DNA from 2 places in the Gibbsiella quercinecans genome. Region 2 is predicted to be linked to the other one. Evidence: predicted binding sites of a transcription regulator. Region 2 holds the regulator's gene; the other holds the start of a gene.
What was found. The regulator PhoB, encoded in region 2, activates phosphate uptake and scavenging genes when phosphate is short. The targets are predictions, from matches to a motif close to CTGTCATAAAACTGNCNNAT.
Positions count from the first base shown of each region.

Region 1: the regulator PhoB is predicted to act here: its motif matches at 1,508-1,527, upstream of ACN28Q_RS11240 (esterase-like activity of phytase family protein).

Region 1 is NZ_CP014136.1:2,427,460-2,434,529, reverse strand. Features, by position in the region: gene xylH (xylose ABC transporter permease XylH) at 1-55, shown strand, start outside; gene xylR (D-xylose utilization transcriptional activator XylR) at 308-1,486, shown strand; gene ACN28Q_RS11240 (esterase-like activity of phytase family protein) at 1,636-2,979, shown strand; gene dsdC (DNA-binding transcriptional regulator DsdC) at 3,322-4,266, shown strand; gene argE (acetylornithine deacetylase) at 4,273-5,436, opposite strand; gene ACN28Q_RS11225 (DUF1028 domain-containing protein) at 5,429-6,103, opposite strand; gene ACN28Q_RS11220 (RidA family protein) at 6,100-6,525, opposite strand; gene ACN28Q_RS11215 (amino acid ABC transporter permease/ATP-binding protein) at 6,906-7,070, shown strand, end outside.
Region 2 is NZ_CP014136.1:1,456,261-1,463,330, reverse strand. Features, by position in the region: gene sbcC (exonuclease subunit SbcC) at 1-918, opposite strand, end outside; gene sbcD (exonuclease subunit SbcD) at 915-2,147, opposite strand; gene phoB (phosphate response regulator transcription factor PhoB) at 2,429-3,118, shown strand; gene phoR (phosphate regulon sensor histidine kinase PhoR) at 3,149-4,465, shown strand; gene ACN28Q_RS06750 (PstS family phosphate ABC transporter substrate-binding protein) at 4,480-5,457, shown strand; gene ACN28Q_RS06745 (cobalamin-independent methionine synthase II family protein) at 5,632-6,738, shown strand.

The sequences.
Region 1 (7,070 bases), 970 kb from region 2:
CAGCATCTTGCTACTGGCGGTGTGGATGGATTCCGCAACCAAACGGCGGGTGTAAAAAGCGCGCTGGCTCACAGTTATCGCGCAATTATTCCAGCTCTCTGGCCGGCGTGTGCTATCCAGAGAGCCGGGCTGTGTCCCGCCATCGTGCGTGAGAGCCGCTGGCGGCTATTGGGCCGCGCTTCTGCGTTGCTCGCCGTTTAATTGGGGCCGGCCAAACTGCACGGTTCGCGCCTTGATATCTTTATAAATGGCTACTCACTGCCGGCTCTCGCGGGCTTTGCCCGCGTGTTTTCCAGGAGTGTACACCATGTTCGAGAAGCGCTACCGCATCACGTTACTGTTCAACGCCAACAAAGTGTATGACCGCCAGGTTGTGGAAGGCGTCGGCGAGTATTTGCAGGCATCGCAGTGTGACTGGGACATTTTTATCGAAGAGGATTTTCGTTGCCGTATCGATAACATCAGGGAGTGGTTGGGGGATGGGGTGATCGCCGATTACGACGATCGCGAAATTGAACGCCTGTTGGCAAACGTGAATGTGCCGATCGTCGGCGTTGGCGGCTCTTATCACTGCCCCGAGGATTACCCGCCGGTGCATTATATCGCCACCGATAACGCCGCGCTGGTCGAAGCGGCCTTTATGCACCTGAAGGAAAAGGGGCTGAACCGCTTTGCCTTTTACGGTTTGCCGATTGAGGGCGGCAAGCGCTGGGCGCAGGAGCGCGAGCATGCCTTCCGCCAACGGGTGGCGGCCGAGCAATATCAGGGGGTGGTGTACCAGGGTATGGCCACCGCGCCGGAAAACTGGCAGTACGCCCAGAACCGCCTGGCTGACTGGGTGCAAACGCTGCCGCAGCAAACCGGCATTATCGCCGTGACCGATGCCCGCGCGCGCCATCTGTTGCAGGTGTGCGAGCACCTGGACATTGCGGTGCCGGAAAAACTGTGCGTGATCGGCATCGATAACGAAGAGCTGACGCGCTACCTGTCGCGGGTGGCGCTCTCTTCGGTGGCGCAGGGATCGCGCCAGATGGGCTACCGCGCCGCCAAACTGCTGCACCAGTTGCTCAATGGGCAACGGCCGCCGCTGCAGCGCATTCTGGTGCCGCCGGTGAAGGTGATTGAACGCCGCTCCACCGATTTCCGTTCACTGCGCGATCCGGCGGTGATTCAGGCGATGCACTACATTCGCTACCACGCTTGCAAAGGCATCAAGGTGGAACAGGTGCTGGATGCGGTGGGCATGTCGCGTTCCAATCTGGAAAAGCGCTTCAAAGACGAAACGGGCCAGACCATCCACAACATGATCTATCAGGAAAAACTTGAGCGCGCCCGCAACCTGTTGACGGCCACCTCGCTGGCGATTAACGAGATTTCGCAGATGTGCGGCTATCCGTCGTTGCAATATTTCTATTCGGTGTTCAAAAAGGGCTACGGCACCACGCCCAGGGAGTATCGGGCGCGGTTTGGCGAAGTGGGGTACTGAACAGCGGTTCAGGGATGGGCCGAGTCATAAAGCCAACACACCTGCAACTTGAAGGATGACGTGTATAAATCATATTTCTGTCATTACGGCTCCCTATAGTGGCGTTGCTTTTACCTTTGTGTACAGATAAAAATCAGGGAGCCTGAAATATGCATATAACAAAAACACGCCTGGCGCTGTTGGCCGCCTGCATGATGTGCAGCCAGCCGCTGTGGGCACAGCAAGAAGTTTCCGCCGAGCTGGCCGGGCATGCCCTGCTGCCGGTGAAATCCACTGTGGCCACGCCCGCCGATGCGCCGGTGGATCTGCAGCAGAGCGGCAAGTACACCAGCGGCCAACGGGTGACGGAACTGGGCAGCGTGCCGGGGAAATCCGCCGATCGCTTAACCGGCATCGGGTTGCCGATTAACGGCCAGCCGCTGCAAGGCCATTCCGGCATCAAACACATGCCGGATGGCACTTACTGGGTGCTGACCGACAACGGCTTCGGCAGCAAGGCCAACTCGCCGGATGCCATGCTGTATCTCAACCATTACAACATCGATTTCAAGGCCGGCAACGTCACGCCGCTGAAGACCGTGTTCCTGCACGATCCGGATAAAAAAGTGCCGTTCCATATCGTCAACGAGAGCACGGAAAAACGCTATCTGACCGGCAGTGATTTTGATCCGGAAAGCTTCCAGTTTGCCGGTGGCGCGCTGTGGATCGGCGATGAGTTCGGCCCGTATCTGATCAAGGCCGATCTTGACGGCAAGATACTGGCGGTATTCGACACCCTGGTCGACGGCAAGATCGTGAAATCCCCCGACAACCCGACGCTGACCCTGCCGGGTACGCCGAATAGCAAGCTGAACTTCCAGGTGTCACGCTCCAAAGGCTTTGAAGGCATGGCCGCCTCGCCGGATGGCAGCAAGCTGTATCCGCTGTTGGAAGGCGCACTGTGGGATGGCGAGCAGTTTGAAAACGTTGACGGCAAGCGCTACCTGCGCGTGCTGGAATTTGACGTCAAGCAGCAGCAGTGGACCGGCCGCAGCTGGCGGTATGTGCTGGAAGACAACCAGAACGCGATTGGCGACTTCAACATGATTGACGCTACGCACGGGTTGGTGATTGAGCGTGATAACGGCGAAGGCACCGAAGATAAAGCCTGCGCCAACGGCGCGGCGACCGCCAACTGCTTTAGCGACGTGGCGAAATTCAAGCGCGTGTACCGCATCGCGTTTTCCGATGCCAACGTCGGCAAGCCGGTGGACAAACAGGCCTATATCGATCTGCTCAAGATTAAAGACCCTAACGCCGTGGCGCGTAAGCCGCTGAACAACGGCGTGTTCACCTTCCCGTTCTTTACCATTGAGAACGTCGACGTGGTGGACGGCAGCCATATCATCGTTGGCAATGACAACAACTTCCCGTTCTCCTCCAGCCGCCTGCCCAACGTGGCGGATGACAACGAGTTTATCTTGTTAGAGGCGAAGGGCTTGCTGCAGCCGTAATCGGCAATGGTATAAAAACCCATTTGGAAGAATGCCGTTCACTTAAAGCTTATGTGGCTTGTAGCTGAACGGATACTTAAGGGGTATATAGAGCACCGAACGATCGTATCGTCGGTGCTTTCTTTTTTCCGGAGGAATAAAAGCCTTACGTTTTTTATCATTCCTTTCAGATTGTTAGGTATATAGCCCGTTGCGCCTTTGCTACCGATCCGTACCTGCGATATCAGGGTGCTCAGCGCCGTGGGGATTTTTTCGCCCGCTGGTGATATAAAATCACTTGCCCCGGGCGGTTGCTGCCCGCCGGGGCGCGCCGCATTGTAGAGCCGCCTGGAGCAGGGAATCATGACCAACGCACCGCACCGTTTATTGCCGCCGAAAACGCCGCTGACCAGCCACCAGCTTTCACGACTGCACACCTTTGAGGCGGCCGCGCGCCTGGGCTCGTTTGCGCAGGCCGCCGATGAGCTGGCCATTACCCCCAGTGCGGTCAGCCACCGTATCAACCAACTGGAGGCGGCGCTGGGCTTTCGGTTGTTCCAGCGCTTTCACCGCCGCATCGCTTTGACATTGGAAGGCGAACGGGTGTTCTGGCGCCTGAGGGCCTCGCTCGATAACATCAACCAGGAAATTCTCGACATTAAAAGCCAGGCGCTTTCCGGTTTACTGACCGTCTATTGCCGTCCGTCGATTGCCCAGTGCTGGCTGGTGCCCAGGCTGGCCGATTTCGCCCGCCGTTATCCGGCCATCAGCCTGAATATTCTGACCGGCAACGAGCGGGTAAACTTTAGCGGCGCCGGGGTCGATCTGGCCATCTACTTTGACGACCAACCGCCGGAAAATCTGGCCTGTGTGCCGCTGATGGCGGAATCCATCTTGCCGGTTTGCAGCCCCGACTATGCCCGGCGCTTTGGCCTGACTGGCCGGCCGGAAAAGCTGGCCGGTGCCGCGTTGCTGCACGATCGCCAGGCGTGGAGCGATGATTCGGGCAGCGGTGAATGGCACGCCTGGGCGGCGCATTTCGGCATGGCGCTGGATAGCGCCCAGCCGGGAATGGGGTTTGATCGTTCGGATCTGGCGGTGATCGCCGCGATCAATCACGGCGGCGTCGCCATGGGGCGGCAGCGGCTGGTCAGCGCATGGCTCGCCAGCGGCGAACTGGTGGCGCCGTTTCCGGGCATGGCGATGCCGTGCGCCCAGCGCTACTACATCGCCACCCCGTCGGAGCGCCGGTGGCCGAAAATCGCGGCTTTCAGCGATTGGTTGAGGGCGGTCGCCGAGAACGGCTGATGCCGTTTAGCCGCCGGGCGCGGCCTGCAGCCAGCGGCACAAGCGCAGCATAAAGGCATCGCAAGCCTGCAATTGCTCAAGGGTGATGAATTCGTCTGGTTTATGGCCTTGATCCATCGCGCCGGGGCCGCACACCAGCGTCGGCACGCCATGCTGTTGAAACAGACCACCCTCGGTGCCGAATGCGACGGTTTGCAGCGTGGCGGGCGGGGGCAGCATGGTCAGGATAGCATCGAGCGCGGCGGCAGGCTGGGTTTCCAACGCCGGATAACGGCTGAGCGTGGTGAAGGTAATGTCGCTCTCTGGCGCTACCGCTCGCATCTCCGGCAGCAGGCAGCGCTGCGCCCAACGGGTGATGTCGTCCACCAGCCGTTGGGCGTCCACGCCCGGCAGCGTGCGGATTTCAAAATCAAACTGGCAGTGCGCCGGGACGATGTTCAGCGCCTTGCCGCCGGCAATCACGCCGGTTTGCAGGGTAGAAAACGGCGGATCGAACGCCAGGTTTTGCTGCTGATGCAGCGTCTGCGCCAGTGCCATCAACTGCTGCATGATCCGCACCGCGTACTCAATGGCGTTAACCCCGGCGGGCGTATAGGCCGAATGGCAGGCAAACCCGGTCACTTCGCAGCGCACGGCGATTTTGCCTTTATGGCCAAGCACGGGCCGCATCGACGTGGGTTCGCCAACGATACAGGCAGCGGGCCGGCTCGGCAGGTGCTCAAGCTCCGCAAGCAGGCTATGCACCCCTTTGCAGCCCACCTCTTCGTCATAGCTGAACGCCAGCCACACCGGCAGGCGCAGCGGTGCGGCACACAGGCTCGGCACCAGCGCCAGCACCGCCGCCAGCCAGCTTTTCATATCGGCGGTGCCGCGCCCGTACAGCTTGCCGTCGCGCTCCGTCAGGGCAAAAGGATCGCTTTGCCAGCGTTGCCCATCCACCGGCACTACGTCGGTGTGGCCGGAGAGCATAATTCCCGGCCGATCCTGTGGCCCAATCACCGCCAGCAGGTTGGCTTTGTCACCGCCGGCATCGTGAAATAGCTGGCTGCTGATGCCATAGCCGGCCAGATAGCGGCGCACGTAGTCGATCAGCGCCAGGTTGCTGTTGCGGCTGACGGTGTCGAAGGCGATCAGATCGGCCAGAATGGCGCGGGTGCTGGGGTTACTCATCACCCGGCACGCCGTAGCTGGGTGCCTCCAGCGGATTAACCGCCCGCACCAGGTAATCTTCGCTCTGCGGCTGCCAGCGTTGCCACAGGCCAGCCAGTTGATTGATGGCGTCTTCATGCCAGTCAACGCGCAGATCGGTCAACGGCCAGCTCTGATTGCTGATGATTTTCATTCCGGCGGAGTAGATCGGCCCGGCTTCGCCGCCAGCGTGTAAACCGGCCTGTAGCGCGGCGATCAGCCGATCGCCCAGCGCCAGGTGGGGCGCGCGGGTAAAGGCGGCGATCATGGCGTCAATCACGCCGGGGTTGGCCAGCATATTGCCCGCCGCCACGCAGTGTTCGCCGATGGCGGTGTGGTGCACGCCCAGCGTGTGCGCGCCTTCAAACACCGCGCGGTTGCCGCGGTTATCCAGCACGGTGACCTGGCGATAATCGGCATAGGGCTCTTGCGCCATGGCGGTATCCAGCGCCTGTTGCGCCGTGTGCCCCTGGGCCAGCAGCGCCAGGATTTGCGGGCCGAGCGCGGGCAGGGTGACGTTCTGGCTGGATACCGCGCCCACGCCGCTCATCAGCCACGGGCAGCGCGCCGCCACCGCCATGCTGGACGAACTGAGCGCAATGCCGTACTGCCCGCTGCGCGGGCAAAATCCGCTTACCGAAAAGGTCATGCTTCCTCCTCGGGGATCACCGCGATCACATCGATTTCTACCAGCCACTGCGGCTGCGCCAGCCCGGAAACCACCAGCCCGGTCGAGATCGGGAACACGCCTTTCAGCCATTTTCCCACTTCCTGATAAACCGGTTCGCGGTAGCGCGGGTCGGTAATATAGGTGGTGGTCTTGACGATATGGCGCAAATCGCTGCCCGCCTCTTCCAGCAGTTGTTTGATGTTTTTCATCGCCTGCTCGGCCTGTTTGCCCGCATCGCCCAGCCCGATTAAATTGCCCGCGAAATCGGTGCCGACCTGCCCGCGCACATACACGGTATTGCCGGCCCGCACGGCCTGGCAGAGATCGTTATTCAGCGTTTGGTTGGGGTAGGTATCCTTGGTGTTGAACATGCGAATACGGGTATGGGTGGGTTGACTCATGATTGACTCCTTAATAGGCCGGCCGGCTGGTGATCATCTTGGCGCCTGATTACCCGGGGCACCCTCGTTGCATAACCGCCATTCTTCATGCAGGAGCGGCGGAAAATAAATAATGATTTTTCTTCGGGGACGCTCAAGAAAAACTGGCCTGGTTAAATTCGCGTTATTTCACCTTAACGCAGAGAAAAATACGCACATAGCCCGGCGTTCTGCCGCCAAGGCCAGTTTTTGGCTATAGCCTGCGTCGGAAAATATGAATTTAACTCCCGGCTGCGCCGTGAAAGAAATAGGGAAACCAATAAAAATTATCGTGGGCCTGCACCGGAGAAGCCAGACATGCATTCATACCTGCCAATTTGCGTCCCTGCGGGAGTACCGTTATGACCTTTGACTGGAGCTACATGCTTGGCCTGCTGAGCGACGTAGACTTCTGGCTGGCCACCTGGACGGTGATCAAGCTAAGCCTGCTGACCTGGGCCATCAGTATCGTGCTGGGGTTTATTCTGGCGCTGGGTAAACAGGCGCGGCACCCTTTGCTGAATCTG
Region 2 (7,070 bases):
CGCCGCCTCCTGGCTGCAGCGCGCGCGTTGGTCCATTAAGGGGCGCAGTTTTTCCGCCGGTGCGCTGCGTGCCAGGCGTTGCAATTGCGGTTCGGCCTGGCGGTGTTCCTGCTGCACGGCCGCCAGCCGGGCCTGGGCGGTTTGCTGCTGCTGTTGCGCCTGCCGCCACTGCTGTAGCCAGTTCAACGCCAACTGCTGGCGCTGCGTTTGTTGGCTCAGTGCGGCCTCTTGCTCGCCCAGTTCGGCGCGTTGTTTTTCCAGCGCCAGGCGCTGTTCGTCGTTCAGCAGTTCAATACCGCTGGCGCGCTGGTGCAGGGCGTCCAGATCGATGCGTGCTTGCTTGTGCTGCTCAAACACCTGTTCGGACAGCCGGCCGTAAATTTCGGTGCCGGTCAGCTCTTCCAGCAGTTCGGCGCGATCGTTGGCGTCGGCATTCAAAAAGGCGGCAAATTGCCCCTGCGACAGCATCATGGATTTGGTGAAGCGGCCGAAGTCCAGCCCGGTGATGGTGGCGATCAAATCCAGCTTGTCGCGCACTTTGTCGGCGATGATTTTGCCGTCTTCCAGCAGCGCCAGTTCAACCTTCGGCGCCTGCAGGTTGCCTTCCGCCTGGTTTTTGGCGCGGCGCTGGCTCCAGAAGGCGCGGTAGCCGATGCCTTTCACTTCAAATTCCACTTCGGCCAGCGATTCGGCGGTGTGGCGCGTCATCAGTTCGTTTTGGCTGGGGGAGACGTGCAGACGCGGCGTCTGGTGGTACAACGCCAGGCAGATGGCGTCCAGCAGCGTGGTTTTGCCGGCGCCGGTCGGCCCGGTGATGGCGAACAGCCCATTGCTGGCGAATGGCTCGGCGCTAAAATCGATTTTCCACTCGCCCTGCAGCGAGTTTAGGTTTTTTAAGCGCAGGCTCAGGATTTTCATGCGGAAGGCTCCTCATCGGGCTGCGCCAAGTTGGCCACCGTCTGCTGAAACAGCAGGCGGATACGTTGTTGCCGCAGTTCATCCATTTCCGGCTCCAGCGCCAGCCGCCGTTCAAAGACGTCGTCGACGCTCAATTCGTTCAGCGTTTCTTTGTCCTGCTGGGCGATCGCCAGCCGCCGCTGCTCCTTGCTGCGGCGTAGCAGCAGCACTTCCACCGGCAGCGCTTCCGTCATTTGCTGAATGCGCCGCTGAATATCGCTGAGGTAATCCTGGGTTGCCACCTCAATATCCAGCCATACCGGCAGTTCCCCCTGGTAATCGGCGAACGGTTGCAACTGCTGTTCGATCTGCTGCAAATCGCCTTTAATCAGCTGCATCGGCTGGAAGCACGGGATCGCCAGCGGCGTCACCTGCTGCAACTGGCCGTCGGCGAAGTCCACCAGGTAGACGCTTTTACCCGTGCCAAGCTCGTCAAAGCTGAGTGGGATCGGCGAGCCGCTGTAACGGATGTGTTCGCTCTTGGCCACCGTTTGCGCCCGGTGAATATGGCCCAGGGCGATATAATCCGCCGCCGGGAAGTGCTGGGCCGGGAAGGCATCCAGCGTGCCGATATAAATGTCACGCACCGAGTCGGAGGTGGTGACGCCGACGGTGGTCAGGTGCCCGGTGGCGACGATCGGCAGCGTGATGCCCAGCTCGGTACGGCGGTCACAGGCGGCCTGGTACAGCGCCTGGTAGTGGCGGGTAATGGCATCTTGCAGGGCGAGCTGTTTTTGCGCGCCGGATTCCCCCGCCTGGCTGGTGAGCAGATCGCGCGGGCGCAGGAAGGGGATAGCGCACAGCACGGCGCCGGGCTGGCCGTCCCGCTGGTGCAGTACCACGATCTGTCGCTCCAGATCGGCCTGTGCGCTGGCCACCACGGTAGTATTCAGGCAGGAAAGTAGCTCGCGCGATTCATTAAGCGTCGCCACGGAATCATGATTGCCGCCCAACACCACCAACTGGCAGCCGGTGTGCTGCAGCTCGACCACGAAGAGGTTGTACAGCTCGCGCGCATAGCTGGGGGGCGAGCCGCTGTCGAACAGATCGCCGGCGACGATCAGCGCATCCACCTGCTGTTGTTCCACCTGGGCGATCAGCCAGTGCAGAAAAGCCTGGTGCTCCGCGGCGCGGGTTTTGGTGAAAAAAAACTGGCCCAAGTGCCAATCAGACGTGTGAATCAGGCGCATGCGGCTCTCCCGTGGCGATATCATCCTGGCGGTGATTATAAGAGGAATAGGGCAGAAGTATGATATTTCTGTGTAAATTGTAATAATCGCTATGCTTATCCTGACCCCGCAATGCGGTTGCTATGGCGATTTGTTTCATAAATCTGTCATAAAACTGACGCATAATGGCGCCCGCAAACAAGGCTGAATTTATGCTACGTGGCTGCCGGTGGCGTTTATGCGCAACTGCAAAATGATGGCACGCGGCCTCACAGAACGTTAACACATTAGCAGGATTGACGATGGCAAGACGCATATTGGTGGTGGAAGACGAAGCGCCGATCCGCGAGATGGTGTGCTTTGTGTTGGAGCAAAATGGTTACCAACCGTTGGAAGCCGAGGATTATGACAGCGCCGTGACGCGCCTGTCTGAGCCGTTCCCTGATTTAGTGTTACTTGACTGGATGTTGCCCGGCGGCTCCGGTATCCAATTTATCAAACATATGAAGCGCGAAGCGCTGACCCGCGATATTCCTGTGATGATGCTGACCGCCCGCGGGGAAGAGGAAGACCGGGTGCGGGGCCTGGAGGTGGGGGCTGATGACTACATCACCAAGCCGTTTTCACCGAAAGAGCTGGTGGCGCGCATCAAAGCGGTCATGCGCCGTATCTCCCCGATGGCGGTAGATGATATGATCGAAATGCAAGGGCTGAGCCTGGATCCTTCATCGCACCGTGTTATGGCTAATGAGTTGGCTCTGGATATGGGCCCGACCGAATTCAAGCTGCTACACTTTTTCATGACTCATCCCGAGCGTGTTTATAGCCGTGAACAATTGCTTAATCACGTCTGGGGCACTAACGTGTATGTAGAAGACCGCACCGTTGACGTGCATATCCGCCGGCTGCGTAAGGCGCTGGAGAGCAGTGGTCATGACAAAATGGTTCAAACCGTTCGCGGCACTGGCTATCGGTTCTCAACGCGCTACTAGACTCATTGGTAACGCACAGGAGAACATAGCGTGCTAGAAAACCTATCCTGGAAGCGGCTGGCGCTGGAGCTGGCCCTTTTCTGTCTTCCCGCCTTGCTGTTGGGTTTGATCGTCGGCTATTTACCCTGGCTACTGTTGATTGCCGTACTGGCGGCGCTGGTCTGGAACTACTCTAACCAACTCAAACTTTCCCACTGGCTGTGGGTGGATCGCAGTATGACGCCGCCGCCCGGCCGCTGGAGCTGGGAGCCTCTGTTTTATGGCCTGTATCAAATGCAGCAGCGCAATCGCCGCCGCCGGCGTGAACTGGCGCTGCTGATCAAACGCTTTCGTAGCGGGGCCGAATCGCTGCCGGATGCACTGGTGATGACCACGGAAGAGGGCAATATCTTCTGGTGTAACGGCCTGGCGCAGCATTTGCTGGGCTTTCGCTGGCCCGAAGATAGCGGCCAGCACATCCTTAACCTGCTGCGCTACCCAGAGTTCACTCACTACCTGCAACAGCAGGAATTCAGTAAACCACTGACGTTGCAGTTGAATAATGAGCATTACGTGGAGTTCCGCGTGATGCCCTACGCCGAAGGGCAACTGCTGATGGTGGCGCGCGACGTCACCCAGATGCGCCAGTTGGAAGGCACGCGGCGCAACTTCTTCGCCAACGTCAGCCATGAGCTGCGTACGCCGCTAACGGTGCTGCAGGGCTATCTGGAAATGATGAGCGACGCCGAGCCGGGCGGCTCGATGCGCGGCAAAGCGCTGGCCACCATGCAGGAACAGACCAAGCGGATGGATGGCCTGGTCAAACAACTGTTGACCCTGTCGCGTATTGAAGCGGCGCCGCTGGTGGATATGCATGAGAAAGTCGATATGCCGCTGTTGCTGCGCGTATTGCAGCGTGAAGCACAGTCGCTAAGCCACGGCAACCATGAGATCAGCTTCCGGGTGAATGAACAGTTGAGCGTGTTTGGCAACGAAGATCAGTTGCGCAGCGCCGTTTCCAACTTGGTGTATAACGCGGTCAACCATACGCCGCCGGGCACCCATATCGAGGTGAGCTGGCAGCAAACCCCGCACGGCGCCGAGTTCCAGGTGAGCGACGATGGGCCCGGCATCGCCGCCGAGCATATCCCGCGCCTGACCGAGCGCTTTTACCGGGTGGACAAAGCCCGTTCACGCCAGACCGGCGGCAGCGGGCTGGGGCTGGCGATCGTCAAGCATGCCCTGAGCCACCACGATGCGCGGCTGGAAGTGCTCAGCGAACCCGGTATCGGCACCCGTTTTATCTTCACCCTGCCTAATCGGTTGATTGTGCCGGCGGCTTTATCAGAAAATGCGGTGAAACATTAACGCATGGGCCCGCTATGATCCGATTTACCCGCTGGGGGCTGCTTGGCCTGTTGTTGGTTGGCCGCAGCCTGTTGGCGCAACCCGACGGTATGCTGTCGGGCAACCTGTCCAGCGTCGGTTCCGATACGCTGGCTAACCTGATGGTGCTGTGGGGGCAGGATTTCAGCCAGCACTACCCGAACGTCAACCTGCAGATTCAGGCCGCCGGATCCTCCACCGCCCCTACGGCGCTGGCGGCCGGGGCGGCGCAGCTTGGCCCGATGAGCCGCCCGATGAAGGCGGCGGAAGTCTCGGCGTTCGAGCACCGCTATGGCTATGCGCCGCTGGCGGTGCCGGTGGCGGTGGATGCGCTGGTGGTGCTGGTGCACCAGGATAACCCGCTGCGCGGGCTCAACCTGGCGCAGCTTGATCGGCTATTTTCCGCCACCCGCCGCTGTAGCGAGCAACCCCCGTTGCAGCGTTGGGGGCAACTGGGCATGACCGGGGACTGGGCGCAGCGTAGCATTCAACGGTTTGGGCGCAATTCCGCTTCCGGCACCTACGGCTACTTTAAGTTACGCGCCCTGTGCGGCGGTGATTTTATGGCGCGGGTGAATGAGCTGCCGGGTTCGGCTTCCGTGGTGCAGGCGGTGGCCGGTTCGCTCAACAGTATCGGTTACGCCAGCATTGGCTTTCGCGCCAGCGGCGTGCGCCTGCTGCCGCTGGCTGAACGCGGTGATGAGTATATCCCGCCAACGGAAGACAACGTGCGCAACGGCAGCTACCCGTTGGCGCGCTACCTGTATATCTATATCAACAAAGCGCCCAACCAGCCGCTAGAACCGCTGACCGCAGCGTTTCTCGATCGGGTGCTCTCCAGCCAGGGGCAAAGCCTGATCAACCACGATGGTTATCTGCCGCTGCCGCCGGATACGCTGCGTAAAACGCGTGCCGCATTGGGGCTGGAGCCACTTGCCCGCGGTTCGCTATCGCCGAGCGCATCGGGATCGTGAATTTTTCTCAATACACATGAAAATTCCTCAATTGCTGCTTTTGATGCGGCATGACAGGATGCTTTCCTACAGATTTAGCCGTCTAGAAGTCTGAAAATAACGCAGCGTAATAATTCATCGTGTAAACTATTTGGGCTGGCGGCGGGTGCCGCCTGCATTTAACCAGGAGCAGACATGTCCAAATCCAGTCATGCATTCCATGCCGATGTTGTCGGCAGCCTGTTGCGCCCTGCGCCGTTGAAAACGGCGCGTCAGCAGTTTCAGCGCGGCGAGATTGACGCGGCGCAATTGCGTGCCGTTGAAGACGAGCAGATCCGCTACGTTGTTGCCAAGCAGCGGGAAATTGGCCTGAAGGTCGTGACCGACGGGGAGTTCCGCCGTGCGTGGTGGCACTTTGATTTTCTGGAAGGGCTGGATGGCGTGGAAGGCTACCAGGCCACGCAGGGTATCCAGTTTAATGGCGTGCAGACCGCGGCGCGCGGCATCAAGGTGACCGGCAAGCTGGGGTTCAGCTCGCACCCGATGCTGGACGATTTCCGTTTTCTGAAGAGTGTGGCCGGCGATGCGGTGCCTAAGATGACCATCCCAAGCCCAAGCGTGCTGCATTTCCGCGGCGGCCGCCAATCGATCGACCACCAGGTTTACCCGGATCTCGGCCAGTATTTTGCCGATCTGGCGCAAACTTATCGTGATGTGATCAAGGCATTCTACGACGCCGGCTGCCGCTATCTGCAGTTAGACGACACGGTGTGGGCCTATTTGTGTTCTGAAGATCAGAAACGCCAGATCCGGGAGCGTGGTGAAGATCCAGCGCAGCTGGCGCGCACCTATGCCGATGTGCTGAACAAGGCGCTGGAAGGCAAACCGGAAGATCTGACCGTGGGGCTGCATGTGTGCCGCGGCAATTTCCGCTCCACCTGGATCTCTGAAGGCGGTTATGAACCGGTTGCCGAGATCCTATTCGGCGAAGTGAACATCGATGCCTTCTTCCTGGAATATGACAACGAACGTTCAGGTGGATTTGAGCCGCTGCGCTTTATCAAGCCGGGCAAACAGCAGGTGGTGTTGGGCCTGATCACCACCAAAACCGGCGAGCTGGAAGATCCGCAAGTGGTGAAAACGCGCATTGCGGAAGCCGCGCAGTATGTCGATCTGAAGCAGCTTTGCCTAAGCACGCAGTGTGGGTTTGCGTCAACGGAAGAGGGCAATAGCCTAAGCGAACAGCAGCAGTGGGATAAACTGCGCAGCGTGGTGGATATTGCCGAGCAGGTTTGGCGCTAGCCGCCGGCCTAAGAGTGAACCGCGCATAAACAACGCAGTAATTGTGTGTTTTGCGCGGTGAACGGCGCTATGTTTCACATTTTGTGAGGTGGTCGCTCAAAAATAATACAAATCATGTAGTGTATATTTCATAAAGTTTGGCACGATCAACTGGATGTTAAATATTATCTGGTCGATTACTCTGCTTTAGAATCCTCGTCTTGCCTTTCTGCGCTATAAACGTTTTACTTAGTCCCCGTTGTCGGACTAATCCTCTATTTTTATAACTTCTAAAGTCCAGCCCATCATCAACAGTGGTTACCGTTATTCAAGGAATAAAGCCCCACCTGGGT